Regions from separate parts of the Streptomyces sp. NPDC043870 genome, predicted to be linked through region 4. Evidence: riboswitches for the same ligand, from Rfam matches in the RefSeq annotation. Region 4 holds a riboswitch; each other region holds the start of a gene.

Region 1 (4,841 bases), on a different contig from region 4:
TGGTACGCGGCCGGTGCCGCCGCCGTGCTGCTCGCCGCGGGCGGTGCGCTCACCGCGCTCCGGCTGCGCCGTCGCTGAGCCGCGACCGCGGCTCGGACGGGCTTCTGCCGAGCCCGGCGAGGAAAATGGATTGGATCTTGCTCCGCATGGCGTAAGGTGGTGTTCACCGACGCGGGGTGGAGCAGCTCGGTAGCTCGCTGGGCTCATAACCCAGAGGTCGCAGGTTCAAATCCTGTCCCCGCTACTGAAGGCCGAAGGCCCGGGACCACATGGTCCCGGGCCTTCGGTGTTTTCGCGGACCTTCGCGGACCTTCGCGGACCTTCGCGGACCCTCGCGCAGACTCGCGCCCACCCTCGCCCACTCGCCCGCCTGCACCGCTGTGAGACCCAGCCCCGCTCCCTTGACCTTTACGTAACGTCAAGTTCTAACGTGAAGGTCATGGAGTGGTCGATCCAGGAGATTGCCAGGAAAGCCGGTACGACGAGCCGCACGCTCAGGCATTACGGAGAGCTGGGGCTGCTCGCACCGAGCCGGATCGGCAGCAACGGCTACCGCTATTACGACCAGGACAGCCTCGTCCGGTTGCAGCGGATCCTGCTGCTGCGCGAGCTGGGCCTCGGGCTGCCGGCGATCGCGCAGGTCCTGGAAGGCCAGCGGGACACGGCCGCTGCCCTGCGGACGCATCTGAAGCTGCTGGAGCAGGAGCGGGAGCGCATCGGGCGGCAGATCGCCTCGGTGCGGACCACTCTCGACCGGACGGAGAAAGGAGAGGAACTCATGGCGGAAGAAGTCTTCGACGGCTTCGACCACACGCAGTACGAGCAGGAGGTCACCGAGCGCTGGGGCCGCGAGGCGTACGAGAAGGGCGACCGCTGGTGGCGCTCGCTGAGCGCCGAGGAGAAGAAGGCGTTCCAGGACCGTCAGGTCGCGATCGCCCGTGACTTCGGGCAGGCTCTGAAGGACGGACTGGCGCCCGACAGCGACGAAGCACAGGCGATCGCGCAGCGGCAGTGCGAATGGCTGTCGGTGACGACCACCCCGACCAGGTCGTACGTCATCGGGCTCGGCGAGATGTACGTCGCCGACCCGCGCTTCACGGCGAACTACGACCGGCACGGGGAGGGGACGGCCGTGTTCGTCCGTGACGCGATGAAGGTCTACGCGGAGCGCAACCTCAGCGACGACTGAGGCGCTACCCGTCTGCCGGACGGACGGGAGCCGGTCACCGGGAGGGCCCCCTGGTGACCGATCAGCCCGGACTGGTTCCGGCTGGTCCTGATGGGTACCGGCTGGTCCTCGCCGGTCCTGGCTGGTCCGGTTGGCCGATGGCGAGTCGCCGAGCGGCGCGGCTCCGGTCAGCCTGAATGGGGCGCGGTACCGTCCGCACCCTGGGCGGACCTGGCAGGAGACCACTGGTGGGGCAGCGAGAAGGCGACAACGGACAGCGGCGGGACGGTGGCCGCAGGATGGTCCGGGTGCTGCCCTTCCTGCTGATCGTGGGCGGGATCTTCTTCGACCTGGGCACCCCGGAGTCGTACACCGCGTCGCCGCTCTTCGCCGCGGCACCGCTCGTCGCCGCCCCCTTCTTCTCGGCGCTGTTCACCCTGCTGACGGGCGTCGCCTCCGTCGCGGCGGTGGCCGGGCTGCATGCTTACAACGGCACGGCCTCCGACATCCCGGCCGTGACGGAGCTGCTGACCGTGTTCACGGTCTCCGTGCTGGCTCTCTTCATCAACCAGGTCGTACGCCGCAGTGGCCAGCGCCTCGCGTCCGCGCGCGTCATCGCGGAGGCCGCACAGCGGGCCGTGCTGCCCACGCCGGCCGACCGGATCGGCGGGCTGCAGATCGCCGCGCGGTACGAGGCGGCGCAGGCGGACGCGTTCATCGGCGGGGACCTGTTCGCCGTGCAGGACACTCCGCACGGGGTGCGGCTGGTGGTCGGGGACGTACGGGGGAAGGGGCTGGACGCGGTCGAAGCGGTGGCCGTGATCCTCGGGGCGTTCCGGGAGGCCGCCGAGCAGGAGTCCTCGCTGGAGGGGGTGGCACAGCGGCTGGAGCGGGCGCTCGCCCGGGAGGGCATGCGTTCCGGGCTCGACGCGTTCGAGGGCTTCACCACCGCCGTGCTCGCCGAGATCCCCCACAGGGACGGAGTGGTCCGGATCCTCAACCGGGGCCACCCCCCGCCGCTGCTGCTGCTCGCGGACGGCGCGCTGGGCATGCTGGAGCCGCCCGAGATCGCGCTGCCGCTGGGCATGGGGGATCTGGGGGCCTCGCCGGACCGGGCGTACGAGACCCCGTACGCGGCCGGTGCCACGCTCCTGCTCTACACGGACGGGCTGACCGAGGCGCGTGACACGCACGGCGTCTTCTACGATCCGCGCGAGCGCCTGGGCGGCCGGGTCTTTTCCGGACCGGAGGAGCTGCTGGACGCGGTCGTCGCCGACGTACGGCGGCATACGGGCGGCCGGGCGACCGACGACATGGCGCTGTTGGCGGTCACCAGGCCCGGGGAACGGCAGCCGGAGCGGCGCAGGACGATGCCGGTGGTTCCGTGAACGGGACGCGGCGCCGCCAGTGGTTCCGTGAACAGGAAGCTGCGCCACGGAACGTAATCGAAGGACAGCCCTCCGCATAGCATGTGACCCACCGTCAGAAAGGGCGACCGGATTGAGGGGGAGTCAACTCGCCCGATTCGGGGTTGTTGTGCCTGAAAAGTCCAGGCCAATGTCGCTAACGATCAATGGGAAGAGCTTGGAATCCGCCCCCCGTGTCTATTAACGTTCGATAACGCAGCGCGGTCGTCACAGTCGTCGCAAGAGACGGCACCGTGCGCACGCGCCGAATCCCGCAAGGGAACCGGGGAACCACCTATTGGGGTGAATCGGGCACTTCGCGGTGCTCGTAGGAGACCTTCCTGCTCCGAACCCGTCAGCTAACCCGGTAGGCGATAAGGAAGGAAAGGAGAACGCCTCCGTGGCGTCCAACGAGCCTGCCCTCCAGGAACCTCCCACCAGCGAGTGGGTCCCCACCGACGAGTGGGCCCCGGCCACCGGGGCGGAGGAATGGAACCCGACCGAGGAATCGGTCCGTCCGGTCCGTGGCAGGCATCGCGTCGTCAAGCAGCGCAACGGACTCGCGCGGAGCTCCACCGTTCTCGGAGTCGGCGTCATCGCCGCGGTCGGCGCGGGTGGCATGGCCACCGCGCAGAACAAGCCGCCGGTCTCCATATCCCTCCCCGACGCCATCACGGACCACCTCCCGGACGCGGATTCGCTTCCCGGCGTGGGCTCCCTCATCTCCTCGGACGACTCCGACTCGGAGAACCGGAACAACGCACCGCTCACCGCCTTCTCCGTTGCCGACACGGCCGCGGACGACGGGCAGAGCGCCGGTGATGCGGGCGAGGCCCTGCGCGCCCGCATCCTCCAGCAGGCGGAGCAGCAGCAGGCCGAGGCCGAGGCCGAGGCGAGGGCGGCCGCCGAGAAGGCCGCCGCCGAGAAGGCCGCGGCGGAGGCGAAGGCGCAGCAGACCGCGGCCGCCGAGGCCGCCGAGGCCGAGGCCGCCAAGGCCGCCGAGGCGAAGCGACTGGCCGAGGAGGAGGCCGCGCGCAAGGCGGAGGCCGAGCGGCTCGCCAAGCTCGCCGCGAGCTACTCCCTCCCGACGTCCTCGTACACGATCACCTCGACCTTCGGCCAGGCCGGTTCGATGTGGTCCTCCGGCTACCACACCGGCCTCGACTTCGCGGCGCCCACGGGTACGCCGGCGAAGGCCGTGCACGGAGGCACCGTCAAGTCGGCGGGCTGGTCCGGGTCGTACGGCTACCGCATCGTGCTGGAACTCGAGGACGGCACCGAGGTCTGGTACTGCCACCTGTCGTCGATGACCGTCGGAGCGGGGCAGACCGTCGCCACGGGCGAGACCATCGGGCGCGTCGGCGCGACCGGCAATGTCACCGGACCGCATCTGCACCTGGAGGTGCACACCCCGGGCGGCGACGGCATCGACCCGATGGCGTGGCTGCGCGACAAGGGCCTCTCCGTCTAGGACTTGTCCCGGGCTGGGCCCGGACAAAGCCGTAGTCCTGATCAGTCACGGTTCACACTCGAGTCACCGGCAGCTCTGGCGCACCCCCCCGACGCCTGAGCTGCCGGTTTTTCGTGCGCGGTGTGGTCCGCGAGGCCGCGGCGATCCGCGTTCTCCGCTACGCCCGGTACGGGTTGTAGTCGCCGTAGTCCAGATACGGCGGTGGCTGCCACACCCGGCCCGTCGCACGCGCCGCGTATGTGAGGGCCGGGGCCGCGACGCTCCTGCGCTGCCAGAGATGGTGGAGCAGCTCCTGCTCGCGGGCGACGAAGTCAGGGCCCCCCGCGCCGCGCTGGGCCCGGTGGCGCAGGAAGGCCAGCGAGGTCGCGAAGGCCTCGTACTCGGAGACGGCGCGGGCGGCCGCCGGGCCGTGGGTACGGCGGGCCATGTCGCGGGCCACGGTGCGCGCTCGCATGGAGGACAGGGCGAGCGGTTCGGCAGGGGCGAGCCAGCCGGCCGCGGCGTACGCGGGCAGCTCGGCCGCGACCGTACGCAGCTCGCGCTGCCGGGTCCAGATCGCCAGCCAGGTCAGCAGCCCGAACGCCGGCACCATGAACGCCGCGTACACGGCGTAGAACCCCAACGGGCCGAACCTCGCGGAGCCGTTCCACAGTGCGTGCATGCCCATCGCGAGGGTGAGGCCGAGCAGCGGCAACACGGTCCTGCGGAACCTCCGGCGCCGGGCGGTGATCGCCGCGAGGCCGAACCCGATGCCCGTCAGCACCGTGAACAGCGGATGCGCGAACGGCGACATCAC
Region 2 (4,841 bases), on a different contig from region 4:
ACGGTGCGCTTACCATGCTGGTCACGGGCGTGGTGCTGGTGGGGCTGAATCAGGCGGACGACCAGCCGGTGAACAACCTCAAGATCGGCATCAAGCTCGCGGTGCTCGTGGTGATCCTCGCGCTGGTCTACGTCAAGCGGGACGAGGAGAACGTGGACAAGGGGGTGTTCGCGACGGTGGGCGTGCTGACGCTGGCGAACATCTTCATCGCGACGCTGTGGACGTGATGCGGACGGGGGCCCGGGGGGCCCGGGGGTTCCAGGCTCCGCGCCGGTCGGCCGAGCCCGAGCAGCTCATGCCGCGACTCCCCTTGGTCAAAGGCCGGTTGCGGCGTGAGTCCGGCACCGGGCGGCGGCTCCCACCGGCGCGACTTCCGTAAGCACCACTTCCGTAAGCACCGCCTCTGTAAGCACGACTTCGGCAAGCCGGGCTCCCGCAAGCCGGGCTCCCGCAAGCCCGGCTTCCGCAAGTCCGCTCGGCACGCCCTCTAGGCGGGGCGGACGCTCCCGTAGATCGGCATGTAGTAGATCGACTCCTCGCGGACGTTCGTGCCCGGCTTCGGGGCGTGGATCATCATGCCGTCGCCGATGTAGATGCCGACGTGGCTGATGTCGTCGTAGAAGAAGACCAGATCACCCGGGAGGAGATCCTGCGTCGCCACCCGCTGTCCGACCTCCACCTGGTCCCAGGTGGTCCGGGGGAGATCGACACCGGCCGCCTTCCAGGCGGCCTGGGTGAGCCCGGAGCAGTCGTACGAGCTGGGGCCGGTCGCGCCCCAGACGTACGGCTTGCCGATCTGGGCGCGGGCGAAGGAGAGGACCTTCTCGGCCTTGGCCGCGTACGAGTCGGGGGCGGTGCCGGTGCCGGTGCCCGTGCCCGTTCCCGTTCCCGTTCCCGTTCCCGTTCCCGTGTCGGTACCGGTACCGGTACCGGTGCCCGTGTCCTGGTTCTGCTCCTGCTCCTGCTGCGCGCGCTCCTGGCGCAGCCGCTCCGCCTCCGCCTCGGCTTCCGCCTTGGCCTGTGCCTCGGCCTTGCGGCGGGCTTCTTCCTCCCGCTCCCGCTCCAGCGCCTCGAGCCGCGCCTTCTCCTCGGCGGTCAGCTGGGACAGCAGCGCCCGCGCCTCGGCGAGCTTCTTCTGGACGGTCTGCTTGCTCTCACGCAGCGTCTGCTGCGAAGCGGTCAGCGACTCCAGGCTCTTGGTCGCCTGCGCGCGCTGCTTCGCCGCCGCGGCCTGCTGGGTCTCGAAGTCGGCGATGGCGCTGCGCTGCTGGTCGGTCAGCCGGTCCATCAGCTGTGTCTGGTCGAAGTACGCCTGCGGGCTGTCGGCGAAAAGCAGCGCGGCGGTCGGGGCCACCGCACCCGTACGGTACTGGGCGGCCGCGTACGAACCGAGGGCCCGGCGGGACTCGTTGAGGGAGTCCGTGCGCTTGGCGACGTCGTCGAGGATCGTGTCCACCGCGCGGCGCTGCTTCTCGGTGGCCTCCTGCGCCCGGTTGTAGTCCTGGGTCGCGGAGCCCGCCTGCCGGTACAGGTCGTCGACCTTCTTCTGGACCTCTTCGATGCTCGGCTTCGGGTCGGCTGTCGCGTTCTGGGTCGAGAGCAGCGTCACGCCCGCCAGGGCGGCCGTCGTGAATCCGACGGCGGATGAATTCGTGCGAGTGCGGCTGCGCGGCTTGCGATGCGACGCCAAGGCCGGCATCTCCTTCCGTGGACCGCCTACCGGGTTAGCTGTCGGGTTCGGACGGAACGGAAGGCTGTCCTACGGGCCGGGTGGAGTGCGGCCCGATTCACCCCAGTTGTACATGTCTGGTGGGTCCCCGGTTCCGAACTCCCCTGCGGGAGGCCGGATTCGGCGCAGGCTGCCCGATTGGCGTAGGTCGCCGTTGGCAGTACGGGCCGCCTGGGCGAGCACGCTAGCCAAACTGTGGTGCTGCTGTGAAGGACGATGTTCGATATGCCCGATACATTTCCGTGACCTTGGCGTGTCGTGGCCGAGGCGTGACAGTATGTGATCGTTTCCTGTATGCACTCCGACACGGTGCGTGCTGCTGCTCGGGCGCGGCGCGGTACGTGTTGCTCGGGCAAAGGGAGGCGTTGCGCTCGGGCAAGAAGAGGCGTTGCGCCCCCGGCGCGGGGAGGTGTCGCGCTCCGGCGCGGGGAGGCGTTGCGCTCCGGCGCGGTGAGTGTGGTGAAGGCGGCGGCGGGCTGTCAGTGGGGCGGCCTAGACTCATAGAGCGATGAGCAGCCTCTTTGATGACAGCTTCCTGGCGGACCTCCAGCGCACCTCGGCCCCGGAGGAGCACCCGCCGCCCGAGCCCGACGAGCACGACGAGCACCCGCCCCACGAGGAGGTCCCGCACGACCTCTTCGAGGGCGCTTTCGACGCGCCTCCGGCCCGCGACGCGTATTACCGGGACGGGGCGCCGCGCCCTGCCGTGGACCCGGCCGCGCTGCTCGAGGGGCTGAACGAGCAGCAGCGTGCTGCCGTCGTGCACCAGGGCTCGCCGCTGCTCATCGTCGCCGGCGCCGGCTCGGGCAAGACCCGGGTGCTGACCCACCGGATCGCCCACCTGCTGGCGACCCGCCATGTGCATCCCGGCCAGATACTGGCGATCACGTTCACGAACAAGGCCGCGGGCGAGATGAAGGAGCGCGTGGAGCACCTCGTCGGCCCGCGCGCCAACGCCATGTGGGTCTCCACCTTCCACAGCGCCTGCGTCCGCATCCTGCGCCGCGAGAGCAAGAAGCTCGGTTTCACGTCGTCGTTCTCGATCTACGACGCCGCCGACTCCAAGCGGCTGATGGCCCTGGTCTGCCGTGATCTGGACCTCGACCCGAAGCGCTACCCGCCGAAGTCCTTCAGCGCCAAGATCTCGAACCTGAAGAACGAGCTGATCGACGAGGAGACCTTCGCCGACCAGGCCGCCGACGGTTTCGAGAAGACGCTGGCCGAGGCCTACCGGATGTACCAGGCGCGGCTGCGCGAGGCCAACGCGCTGGACTTCGACGACATCATCATGACCACCGTCCATCTGCTCCAGGCGTTCCCGGACGTCGCCGAGCACTACCGGCGCCGGTTCCGCCATGTCCTCGTCGACGAGTACCAGGACACCAACCACGCCCAGTACACGCTGGTCCGCGAGCTGGTCGGGACGGGTTACGAGGACCTGGAGCCGGCCGAGCTGTGCGTCGTGGGCGACGCCGACCAGTCGATCTACGCCTTCCGCGGAGCCACGATCCGCAACATCCTCCAGTTCGAGGAGGACTACCCGGACGCGACGACGATCCTGCTCGAGCAGAACTACCGCTCGACCCAGACGATTCTCTCCGCGGCCAACGCCGTCATCGAGCGCAACGAGAGCCGCCGTCCCAAGAACCTGTGGACGAATGCGGGCGCGGGCGCGCAGATCACCGGCTATGTCGCCGATACCGAGCACGACGAGGCCCAGTTCGTCGCCGACGAGATCGACCGGCTGACGGACGCGGGCAATGCCAAGGCCGGCGATGTAGCGGTCTTCTACCGGACGAACGCGCAGTCCCGTGTCTTCGAAGAGATCTTCATCCGCGTCGGCCTGCCCTACAAGGTCGTCGGCGGCGTGCGCTTCTACGAGCGCAAGGAGGTCCGGGACGTGCTGGCGTATCTGCGGGTCCTGGCCAACCCGGAGGACAACGTCCCGCTGCGCCGGATCCTGAATGTGCCCAAGCGCGGCATCGGCGACCGGGCGGAGGCGATGATCGACGCCCTGGCGCTCAGGGAGAAGATCACCTTCCCGCAGGCGCTGCGCCGCGTCGACGAGGCGTACGGCATGGCGGCCCGCTCCGCCAATGCCGTCAAGCGCTTCAACGCACTGATGGAGGAACTGCGCACGATCGTCGACTCGGGCGCGGGGCCGGCCGTCGTCCTGGAGGCCGTGTTGGAGCGGACCGGATATCTGGCCGAGCTCCAGGCGTCGACCGATCCGCAGGACGAGACGCGCATCGAGAACCTGCAGGAACTTGCCTCGGTGGCCCTGGAGTTCGAGCAGGAGCGCGGGGCCGGGGAGGGCTCCGGCACCCTCGCCGAGTTCCTGGAGAAGGTCGCGCTCGTCGCCGACTCCGACCAGATCCCCGACGAGGACGAGGAAGGCACGGGTGTCATCACGCTGATGACGCTGCACACGGCGAAGGGCCTGGAGTTCCCGGTCGTGTTCCTCACCGGCATGGAGGACGGCGTCTTCCCGCACATGCGCGCGCTCGGCCAGACGAAGGAGCTGGAGGAGGAGCGCCGCCTCGCGTACGTGGGCATCACACGCGCCCGCGAGCGGCTCTATCTGACGCGGTCGTCGATGCGGAGCGCCTGGGGCCAGCCTGCGTACAACCCGCCGTCGCGGTTCCTGGAGGAGATCCCGGACGCGCATCTGCAGTGGAAGCGCACCGGTCCCATGGCGGCGCCCGCCGGCCCGACGTCCGGGATCACGTCTTCGCTCTCGTCGTCCCGGTCGCGCTCCGGCCCCTCGGGCTTCGCCACGCGGCGTACGACGGACAAGCCGGTGATCGCGCTGGCGATCGGGGACCGGGTCACGCACGACCAGTTCGGACTGGGGACCGTGATGGCGGTTACCGGCTCGGGTGCGGACGCACAGGCGACGATCGACTTCGGTGACACCAAACCGAAGCGGCTGCTTCTGCGGTACGCACCGGTCGAAAAGCTTTAAGGAAGCGGTTCGGGGGGCGGGGGCTCGGCTTCCGCCCCGGTGCCACGGGCAGGTGCGCGAGCCGGAGCCGGAGCCGGAGCCGGACTCGGACCGCGGTGCGGCCCGGACGGGCCCTAGGTCGGGCTGAGGCCGTGGCTGCGCAGCCAC
Region 3 (4,841 bases), on a different contig from region 4:
CATCGAGCAGATTGCGCAGCACCGTACGGCCCACTCCGCCGGGCGCGCGGCCTGCCCCGATCACGGCCACCGACCGGGGCGCGAGCAGCCGCTGCACCGACCGTGCCTCGGCCCGCTGCTCCCGCGCGCGCTGCACCGCGAGCGACTTGGCCGTCGGTTCGAGGTCGAGTGTGAGATGGACGGACCCGTCCTCGAAACTCCGCTTCTGTGTGTACCCGGCATCCGTGAAGACCTTGATCATCTTGTTGTTCGCGGGCAGCACCTCCGCCGCGAACCGCCGGATGCCCCGCTCCCGTGCGACCGCCGCGATGTGCTCCAGCAGGGTGGACGCGACGCCCCTGCCCTGGTGGGCGTCCTGCACCAGAAAGGCGACCTCGGCCTCGTCGGCGGGCGCCGACGCCGGCATGCCGTCGGCGTTGATGCGGTCGTAGCGGACGGTCGCGATGAACTCGCCGCCCACCGTCGCGGCGAGCCCCACCCGGTCCACGTAGTCGTGGTGAGTGAACCGGTGCACGTCCTTCGCGGAGAGCCGCGGGTACGGCGCGAAGAAGCGGTAGTACTTCGACTCGTCCGAGACCTGCTCGTAGAAGCTGACCAGCCGCTCGGCATCCTCGGTGGTGATGGGCCTGATGCGCGCGGTGCCACCGTCACGCAGCACCACGTCGGCTTCCCAGTGGTCGGGGTACGCGTGATCCGACGGGGTCTGCATGGGGCAAGAGTACGGCCAGGACACCGGTCGCGAACCCGGATGCGCCGGGGCAGGCTGGGGGCATCCCCAGAGGGCCGGCCGGCGGGTGCACCCGGACCCGAGGCCGGTTCGAGAGCACTTCGCAACCCATGAGAGACTGGTCTAGACAACCGCTGAGACTTCGAAGGGCAACACCATGGCTGAGCGCCGCGTCAATGTCGGCTGGGCCGAGGGCCTGCACGCCCGCCCCGCCTCCATCTTCGTTCGTGCCGCCACGGCCTCCGGCGTCCCGGTGACGATCGCCAAGGCCGACGGTGCACCGGTCAACGCCGCCTCGATGCTCGCCGTGCTGGGCCTGGGCGCGCAGGGCGGCGAGGAGATCGTGCTCGCCTCGGACGCAGACGGCGCGGACGCCGCCCTGGACCGTTTGGCGAAGCTGGTCGCCGAGGGTCTCGAGGAACTCCCCGAGACCGTCTGAGTCCCCCTCGAATTCACGGCGGAGCCGCGGCCCTGAATTATCGGGCCGCGGCTTCTTCGTTTATCCGCGCACTCGTCGCCAGGGCAGCGAAGAACAGCCCGCCCATAAATGGCTGCTCTTTGTATACGACGCTTCTGTTAATTGCAGTCACCTGTCGTGTTTACGGAATGTTGCGAAGCCCTCACACCCACCGGGATGCGCAACCGGTGCGCGCTCGTGGCCCGCTCGGCGTGCATCGAGGTGAGCGCGCGGGCCCGCTCGGCGTCGCCGCGCGCCACCGCGTCCACGATCGCACCGTGCTCGGCCCAGGACTCGACCGGCCGGGCGGGCGGCTCGACGGAGTACATCCAGGCGATCTTGTGCCGGAGCTGGGTGAGAAGCGCGGTGAGTCCGGGGCTGCCGGAGGCCTGGGCGAGGGTCTCGTGGAACCACCCGCCGAGCGAGCGCAGATCCTCGCCCTGGCCCCGCCGGGCCCGCTCCTGGCCCAGTCTGACCAGGCCGCGCAATACCTTGAGATGAGCCTCCGTGCGCCGCTGGGCGGCCCGCGCCGCGCCCAGCGGCTCCAGCAGCATCCTGATCTCCAGCAGGTCGACGGCCTCCTGCGCGGTGGGCTCGGCGACACACGCGCCCGCGTGCCGGCGCGTGACGACGAAGCCCTCCGACTCCAGCGTGCGCAGCGCCTCACGCACGGGGACGCGTGATACGCCGTAGCGGCGCGCCAGCTGCTCCTCGGTGAGCCGGCTGCCGCGCTCGAAGACACCGGAGACGATGTCGTCGCGGATCGCCGTGCATACCGAGCGCGCAGGAATGCGCATACCGAACCTCCGCCTTAATTCGCGCGAAACCCAGTCGAGCGACGCCTGTTCAGTGACTCTATTGCAGCGGGCCGGAATTTCGGATGGCAAACGAGAATCCGTGGATATCTTTTGGCCTGAATACGCCGAAGGCCCCGGCTCGATCCGTACCGAGCCGGGGCCTTCGTCGTGTGCGAGGGTCGTCCGAGGGGTCGTCCGAGGGGTCAGACCCTGACGCCGTGCGAACGCAGATACGCGACCGGGTCGATGTCCGAGCCGTACTCGGGGCTCGTGCGGGCCTCGAAGTGGAGGTGCGGGCCGGACGAGTTGCCGGTCGACCCGGAGAGGCCGATCTGCTGGCCCGGGGTGACGGTCTGGCCGACCGAGACGCCGATGGACGAGAGATGGCCGTACTGGGTGTACGTGCCGTCGTGCATCCGGATCACGATGTTGTTGCCGTACGCGCCACCCCAGCCGGCCTCCACGACCGTGCCCATGCCGACGGCGACGACCTGCGTGCCGGACGAGGCGTGGAAGTCGACGCCGGTGTGGCTGCCGGAGGACCACTGCCCGCCGCCGGCGTGGTAGCTCGTGCTCACGTACGAGCCGGCGACCGGGAGGGTGTAGGACAGCAGCCGCTTGCGCTCTGCCTCGCGAGCGGCGCGCTCACGGGCCTCGCGGGCCTCCTTGGCGCGGGCTTCGGCCTTGCGCTTCGCCTCGGCCTCGGCCTTCGCCTGGGCGGCGGCCAGGGCGGCCTCCTCCTGCTGGGCGGCGGCCTGGGCGTCGATCTGCTCGGCGAGCGAGTCGTCGACGACGATGGCCTGGGTGAGGCCGGTGTCCTCGGTGGGTGAGCTGTCCGCGTCGGCGGCGAGCGCCGGAGAGGCGAGGGTTCCGATGACGCCGGTGGTGGCGAGGGCCGCGACCGATGCGACACCCGCGCTCTTGCGCGACAGCCGGCTCGGACCACGATGCTTCCCGGTGGCACGGGTGAACGCCATGTAGTGGCTGATCCTTTCCTTCCTTCTCGCCTACCGGGTTAGCTGACGGGTTCGGAGCAGGAAGGTCTCCTACGGGCCCCTCCGCACGGATGCGAAGGCGTCCGATTCACCCCAGGGGACATTTGGGTCCCCGGCTCCCCAGGCTCGCGCCTGACGGGGACTCGGCGATGGCTGACCGATGCCGCGGGTGCGGCTGGTGCAACTGGCGGACAGCGCAAAAGACGCTAAGCCGATCTTCGTTCAATCACCAAACAGACACGCAGTTTTGTAGTGCACGCCACAGGGCAGACACCCCACCTCTCCAATAAAACGGACATAGGGGAAGGCCCCGTTGGCGCGTGGCCAACGGGGCCTTCCCGGTCCGCCGGATCGCCCGGCGGTCAATCAGCCCGTGACAACGGTCACTTCACCGATTCCGAGGGCCTTGACCGGCTCCTCGATCTCGGCGGCGTCCCCGACGAGGACCGTGACGAGCCGGTCCACGGGGAAGGCGCTGACGGCCGCGGCCGTCGCCTCGACCGTGCCGGTCTCGGCCAGGCGCGCGTACAACTGCGTCTGGAAGTCGTCCGGGAGGTGCTGCTCGACCTGGTCGGCGAGCGTGCCCGCGACGGATCCCGCCGTCTCGTACTTCAGCGGGGCGACGCCCACCAGGTTCTGTACGGCGACATCGCGCTCCGCGTCCGTCAGTCCCTCCGCGGCGAGGGTGCGCAGCACCTTCCAGAGGTCGTCCAGCGCCGGGCCGGTGTGCGGGGTGTCGACGGAGCCGCTGATGGCGAGCATCGCGGCGCCCGTGGCCCCTCCCGGGGACGTGGGGGCCCCGGAGCGCAGCACCTGGCCGAAGGCACGCACTCCGTACGTGTATCCCTTCTCCTCGCGCAGGACGCGGTCCAGGCGCGAGGTGAGGGTGCCGCCCAGGCAGTACGTGCCGAGGACCTGGGCCGCCCAGACCTGGTCGTGACGGTCCGGACCGATCCGGCCGATCAACAGCTGCGTCTGGACGGCGCCGGGGCGGTCGACGATGACGACGCGGCCCGTGTCGTCGGCGGTGATCGGCGGCACCGGACGGCTCTCGGCCGCGTCACCGGTCCAGTCGCCGAGCGTGTCCGCGAGCACGGCGTCCAGATCGACACCGGAGAGGTCACCGACGATCACGGCGGTGGCCGCGGCGGGCCGGACGTGCGCCTCGTAGAAGGCGCGGACGGCGGCGGAATCGATCCGCTCGACGGTCTCCTCGATGCCCTGGCGGGGCCGCGACATCCGGGAGGAGGCCGGGAAGAGCTCCTTCGAGAGCTCCTTGGCGGCGCGGCGGCTCGGGTTCGCGGTCTCGTGCGGGATCTCGTCCAGCCGGTTGCGTACGAGCCGCTCGACCTCGCTGTCGGCGAAGAGCGGCGCGCGCAGCGCCTCGGCGAGCAGGCCGAGGGCCTTGGGGAGCCGGGAGACCGGCACCTCGAGGGAGACCCGGACGCCCGGGTGGTCGGCGTGCGAGTCGAGTGTGGCGCCGCACCGCTCCAGCTCCGCGGCGAACTCCTCCGCCGTGTGCTTGTCGGTGCCCTCCGAGAGCGCCCGCGCCATGATCGTCGCGACGCCGTCCAGCCCCTCCGGCTCGGCGTCCAGGGGAGCGTCGAGGAAGATCTCGACCGCGACGACCTGCTGGCCGGGGCGGTGGCAGCGCAGAACGGTCAGGCCGTTGTCGAGCGTGCCGCGGTCGGGAGCGGGGAAGGTCCACGGCTTGGCCTCGCCGGGCTGCGGCTGCGGATGGAAGTCCATGGTCACGGCAGCGTCGGTCACTGGTCCGCTCCCTCTGCGTCGTCGTTGTCCTCGGTGGCGTCAGCTGCTTGGACGGGCTCGTACACGAGCACCGCCCTGTTGTCCGGGCGCAGCTG
Region 4 (4,841 bases):
GGTGACGGACGGCATCCCGCTGGGCCAGCCCGGGCTGGCGCTCGCGGCGAAGCTCGCCTCACGCGTGCGGACGGCCGGTCTGGACGTCGAGCTGCCGTCCGCCGCCGGTGACCACGGCATCGGCTACGAACTGCTGGCCATGGCCGTACGGGCCGAGGCCGAGGGCCACGACCCGGAGGCCGCGCTGCGGGCCGCGGCCCGCGCCTACCGGGACGCGATCCTGGCGGCGGAGGCCAAGCCGGCCGAGTGAACCCGCTTCTGTGGCGCCAGGAAGGCCCCCGGCCGGAACCCGGACGGTCCGGATAACGTCGAGGCGTGAGCAATACACCCGCCCCCGAACTCTTCACCTGGGAGTTCGCCACTGACCCCTACCCCGCCTACGCCTGGCTCCGCGAGCACGCCCCCGTACACAGGACCGCCCTCCCCAGCGGCGTCGAGGCGTGGCTCGTGACCCGGTACGCGGACGCGCGGCAGGCGCTCGCGGATCAGCGGCTCAGCAAGAATCCCGCGCATCATGACGAGCCGGCGCACGCGAAGGGAAAGACGGGGATCCCGGGTGAGCGCAAGGCGGAGCTGATGACGCATCTGCTGAACATCGATCCGCCCGACCACACCCGGCTGCGCCGCCTCGTGTCGAAGGCGTTCACCCCGCGCCGGGTCGCCGAATTCGCCCCGCGCGTACAGGAGCTGACGGACCGTCTCATCGACGGATTCGCCGCACGGGGGGAGGCGGACCTCATCCACGAGTTCGCGTTCCCGCTCCCCATCTACGCCATCTGCGACATGCTCGGCGTCCCGCGCGAGGACCAGGACGACTTCCGTGACTGGGCGGGGATGATGATCCGTCATGGCGGCGGGCCGCGGGGCGGGGTCGCCCGGTCGGTGAAGAAGATGCGCGGCTATCTGGCCGAGCTGATTCACCGCAAACGCGAAGGCCTGCGGCAAGAAGGGGCGGACGATCTGATCTCGGGGCTCATCAAGGCGTCCGACCACGGCGAGCACCTCACCGAGAACGAGGCCGCCGCCATGGCCTTCATCCTCCTCTTCGCCGGGTTCGAGACCACCGTCAATCTGATCGGCAACGGCGTGTATGCCCTGCTTCGTAACCCGGAGCAGCGCCACCGCCTCCAGGCTTCCCTCGCGGCCGGCGAGAGCGGGCTGCTCGCCACCGGGGTCGAGGAGCTGCTCCGGTACGACGGGCCCGTCGAGCTCGCCACCTGGCGGTTCGCGACCGAACCGCTCACGCTCGGCGGGCAGCACATCGCCGCGGGCGACCCCGTCCTCGTCGTCCTCGCCTCCGCCGACCGTGACCCCGACCGGTTCCCCGATGCCGACACGCTCGATCTGGGGCGCCGGGACAATCAGCACCTCGGGTACGGACACGGCATCCACTACTGCCTCGGCGCGCCGCTGGCGCGCCTGGAGGGGCAGACCGCGCTCGCGACGCTGCTGACACGACTGCCCGACTTGCGGCTTGCGGTCGATCCTTCCGAATTGCGGTGGCGCGGAGGTCTCATTATGCGTGGATTGCGCACTCTGCCCGTTGAGTTCACGCCCCCGCGGAGCCTCCACTGAACTGACGCTCCGTCATGACTGTGACTTTTACGTGATCTCCGCTGCATCGACTTGTGACTGACGCGCGAGTGCGGCTACGTTCACCCCGACTCGGGGTCTTCGCTGATTCAACCGACTCGGCGGACTCAGGAGTTTTCTGTTGTCACACGGAAGGCACACCGCATGCGCTCCGGGAACGGTCGACACCGCCGACCCCGTCAGGCCCCCGCTCTCATCGTCGCGGCAGGGGTGACCGGATCGGCCATCGCCATCCCGCTGCTCGGCGCGGGCTCCGCCTCCGCCGCCGACTCCGCCACCTGGAACCGCGTCGCCGACTGCGAGAGCGGCGGCATGTGGAGCGCCGACCTCGGCAACGGCTACTACGGCGGCCTGCAGCTCACCCAGGAGACCTGGGAGGCCTACGGCGGCACGGCGTACGCGCCGCGCGCCGACCTCGCCAGCCGTGCCCAGCAGGTGTCGGTCGCCGAGATGGTGTTCGCCGCCCAGGGACCGGCGGCCTGGCCGAACTGCTCGGAGATCGCCGGTCTCGTGCAGGACGGTGCCGAGCCCGGGAGCGGCGCCGCTTCCACTCCCGCCGCACAGGGCGGCGGCGCCGAGAGCCCGTCGTTCGGTGACGGGGCGGACGTGGCGCCGGAGCCGGACGCCGACGCCGATGCCAAGCCTTCAGCCCCGGCTTCGTCCGCCCCGGGTGCCAAGCCGTCCACCCCGACTGCCGCGCCGTCCGCCCCGGCCGGCTCCGCGAGCGGTTCCGGCAAGGACTCCGACGCGGCGGGCGACGGTGACGCCGCCGCCGACGCGGGCAAGGACGAGGGGTCCGGCAAGCACCGTGGCGCCCCCGCCGACAACGAGGACGAGATGGACAATTCGGGCGATGAGCGCGAATCTGGTCGTCATGCCTCACGAGGTGACGGATCGGCACGAGAGGGTGCCGCTACGGGAGATGAGTACACCGTCCTCCCCGGCGACAGCCTGTCGTCGATCGCGGACGCGGAAAAGGTGCCCGGCGGCTGGCCCGCGCTCTACGAGGCGAACCGGGGGGTCGTCGGCTCCGACGCCGACCTCATCCTGCCTGGCCAGAGCCTCGATCTGGGTCTGGATCAGGGGCAGTTGAAGAAGTAGTTCGACATCTTATGTCCGGTTCTGTGTAAGTGAGACATGAGTCTCTTCCGGTCAACTGGTGTGTCTTGTCGGTCAACTCCGGTCATCACGCCTCTCACCTGCAAAAACGGACATCTCTGCGAGTCAAATAAGCGTGTTTTCTCCCCGATGTTCGTCTTTGAACATCGGGGAGAAGTGCGTTTACGGTCTGAACCGCTCGCCATCGCGGGCCCCGACGACCGCACGCCGAATCCTGCCGGCGGCCGACGGGAACAGTCGACGCGCAAGCGCCGAAGGCAGGAGCGGGGGACCCAGGTAAGTGCCGGACCGGCCCGATGAGGGAGGGAACGGCTTGGGGTGAAGCCGCGCGCAAGTCGCGTGGCCGGGCAACTCACTTGGCCCGAACCCGACAGCTCACCTCGTAGGCGTCGGTGAGGGGAAACTCCATGCTGCTTTCCGGCAAGGGCAAGCACCGTCGCCCGACCGTCTTCCGTCGGTCCGCCCGCATCGCCTCGCTCGCCGGTGTCACCGGTGCCGCGATCGCCGCTCCGCTGATCGCCACCGGCACCGCGTCCGCCGCCACCGCCTCCGAGTGGGACACCGTCGCCCAGTGCGAGTCCGGCGGCAACTGGTCCATCAACACCGGCAACGGCTTCTACGGCGGCCTGCAGTTCTCGGCCTCCACCTGGGCCGCGTACGGCGGCACCGCCTACGCCGCCACCGCCGACCAGGCGTCGAAGGCCCAGCAGATCGAGATCGCCGAGAAGGTCCTGGCGGGCCAGGGCAAGGGTGCCTGGCCGAACTGCGGCGTGGGCCTGTCCAATGCCGCCTACACCGGTGCCGCCCCGGCCGCCCCGAAGGCCGAGACTCCCGCCCCGAAGCGCGCCGAGGCCCCGACCACCCGCTCCGAGCGCTCCGCCGCCCCGGCCCCCGCGAAGGTCTTCAAGAAGGGCGACGGCGAGTACACGGTCAAGGCCGGCGACACCCTCAGCGCGATCGCCGAGGCCAAGAAGGTCGAGGGCGGCTGGAAGAAGCTGTTCGACCTGAACAAGGACGTCATCACCGACGCGGACGTCATTCACCCGGGCCAGAAGCTCCACCTGAGCTGACGACCCGGTTCCGCGGACCAGCCCCGGTCCGGGACTCCCCCGGCCCGGACCGGGCGCTTCCCTGGTCCCCGACGGACTCCGTAGTCCCCCACGGGCACCCGTAGCCCGGTGGACCCGGCGGACCACCGGTCGTACACACCCCCGTCCCCCCGCTCCCCGCCCGCGTCCCCCCGCTCCCCGGCCCGGCGCGCCTTCCCCCGTACGCTCCCCCGTAGCCCTGCGGGCACGGGAGGTGCCCCCAGCCGGGGTTTCTGTCTGTTTCGTGCCCTTTTTCGTCCCATGGGGCGGGCACCGGCTGGCCGATGCCCGCGAGCCGGATAGGCTCGTGTCGCAAGGCCAAAGCGACCCTGCACTGACCTGCGCTGCACCTGCTTCGCATACGTCACATTCAGCGTCACATCCCAGAAGGAGATGCTCGTGCCGTCCATCGACGTCGTCGTAGCCCGGGAAATCCTGGACTCCCGAGGCAACCCCACGGTCGAGGTCGAGGTCGGCCTCGACGACGGCAGCACCGGCCGTGCTGCCGTCCCGTCCGGTGCGTCCACCGGTGCGTTCGAGGCCCTCGAGCTCCGCGACGGTGACCAGAACCGTTACCAGGGCAAGGGTGTCGAGAAGGCCGTCCTCGCCGTCATCGAGCAGATCGGCCCGGAGCTCGTCGGGTACGACGCCACCGAGCAGCGTCTGATCGACCAGGCGATGTTCGACCTGGACGCCACCCCGGACAAGTCCTCCCTCGGCGCCAACGCCATCCTCGGTGTCTCCCTCGCCGTCGCGCACGCCGCTTCCGAGGCCTCCGACCTTCCGCTCTTCCGCTACCTGGGCGGCCCCAACGCGCACCTGCTCCCGGTGCCGATGATGAACATCCTGAACGGCGGCTCGCACGCCGACTCCAACGTGGACATCCAGGAGTTCATGATCGCCCCGATCGGCGCGGAGTCCTTCTCCGAGGCACTGCGCTGGGGCACCGAGGTCTACCACACCCTCAAGAAGGTCCTGAAGGAAAAGGGCCTGTCCACCGGCCTCGGCGACGAGGGCGGCTTCGCCCCCAACCTGGGCTCC

What was found. Region 4 has a riboswitch for cyclic di-AMP ahead of AC0699_RS27025 (transglycosylase family protein). Riboswitches for the same ligand answer to the same signal wherever they lie in the genome.
Region 1: linked by a shared signal. The riboswitch ahead of AC0699_RS25790 (M23 family metallopeptidase) and the one ahead of AC0699_RS27025 (transglycosylase family protein) in region 4 are both predicted to bind cyclic di-AMP.
Region 2: linked by a shared signal. The riboswitch ahead of AC0699_RS03590 (C40 family peptidase) and the one ahead of AC0699_RS27025 (transglycosylase family protein) in region 4 are both predicted to bind cyclic di-AMP.
Region 3: linked by a shared signal. The riboswitch ahead of AC0699_RS20925 (M23 family metallopeptidase) and the one ahead of AC0699_RS27025 (transglycosylase family protein) in region 4 are both predicted to bind cyclic di-AMP.

The regions. Positions count from the first base shown of each region.
Region 1 covers NZ_JBWKDT010000024.1:21,256-26,096, reverse strand. The annotation lists gene AC0699_RS25810 (hypothetical protein) at 1-78, shown strand, start outside; tRNA gene AC0699_RS25805 (tRNA-Met) at 171-244, shown strand; gene AC0699_RS25800 (MerR family transcriptional regulator) at 440-1,189, shown strand; gene AC0699_RS25795 (PP2C family protein-serine/threonine phosphatase) at 1,468-2,556, shown strand; cyclic di-AMP (ydaO/yuaA leader) riboswitch at 2,828-2,963, shown strand; gene AC0699_RS25790 (M23 family metallopeptidase) at 2,975-4,045, shown strand; gene AC0699_RS25785 (PrsW family intramembrane metalloprotease) at 4,203-4,841, opposite strand, start outside.
Region 2 covers NZ_JBWKDT010000002.1:247,720-252,560, forward strand. The annotation lists gene AC0699_RS03580 (hypothetical protein) at 1-227, shown strand, start outside; gene AC0699_RS03585 (pentapeptide repeat-containing protein) at 315-482, opposite strand; gene AC0699_RS03590 (C40 family peptidase) at 488-1,699, opposite strand; cyclic di-AMP (ydaO/yuaA leader) riboswitch at 1,698-1,865, opposite strand; gene pcrA (DNA helicase PcrA) at 2,238-4,694, shown strand; gene AC0699_RS03600 (M23 family metallopeptidase) at 4,808-4,841, opposite strand, start outside.
Region 3 covers NZ_JBWKDT010000016.1:75,904-80,744, reverse strand. The annotation lists gene AC0699_RS20940 (bifunctional acetate--CoA ligase family protein/GNAT family N-acetyltransferase) at 1-709, opposite strand, end outside; gene AC0699_RS20935 (HPr family phosphocarrier protein) at 885-1,166, shown strand; gene AC0699_RS20930 (GntR family transcriptional regulator) at 1,304-1,981, opposite strand; gene AC0699_RS20925 (M23 family metallopeptidase) at 2,185-2,958, opposite strand; cyclic di-AMP (ydaO/yuaA leader) riboswitch at 2,972-3,135, opposite strand; gene AC0699_RS20920 (M16 family metallopeptidase) at 3,343-4,725, opposite strand; gene AC0699_RS20915 (M16 family metallopeptidase) at 4,743-4,841, opposite strand, start outside.
Region 4 covers NZ_JBWKDT010000026.1:38,960-43,800, forward strand. The annotation lists gene AC0699_RS27010 (nucleoside triphosphate pyrophosphohydrolase) at 1-250, shown strand, start outside; gene AC0699_RS27015 (cytochrome P450 family protein) at 316-1,575, shown strand; gene AC0699_RS27020 (transglycosylase family protein) at 1,738-2,694, shown strand; cyclic di-AMP (ydaO/yuaA leader) riboswitch at 2,952-3,116, shown strand; gene AC0699_RS27025 (transglycosylase family protein) at 3,120-3,782, shown strand; gene eno (phosphopyruvate hydratase) at 4,200-4,841, shown strand, end outside.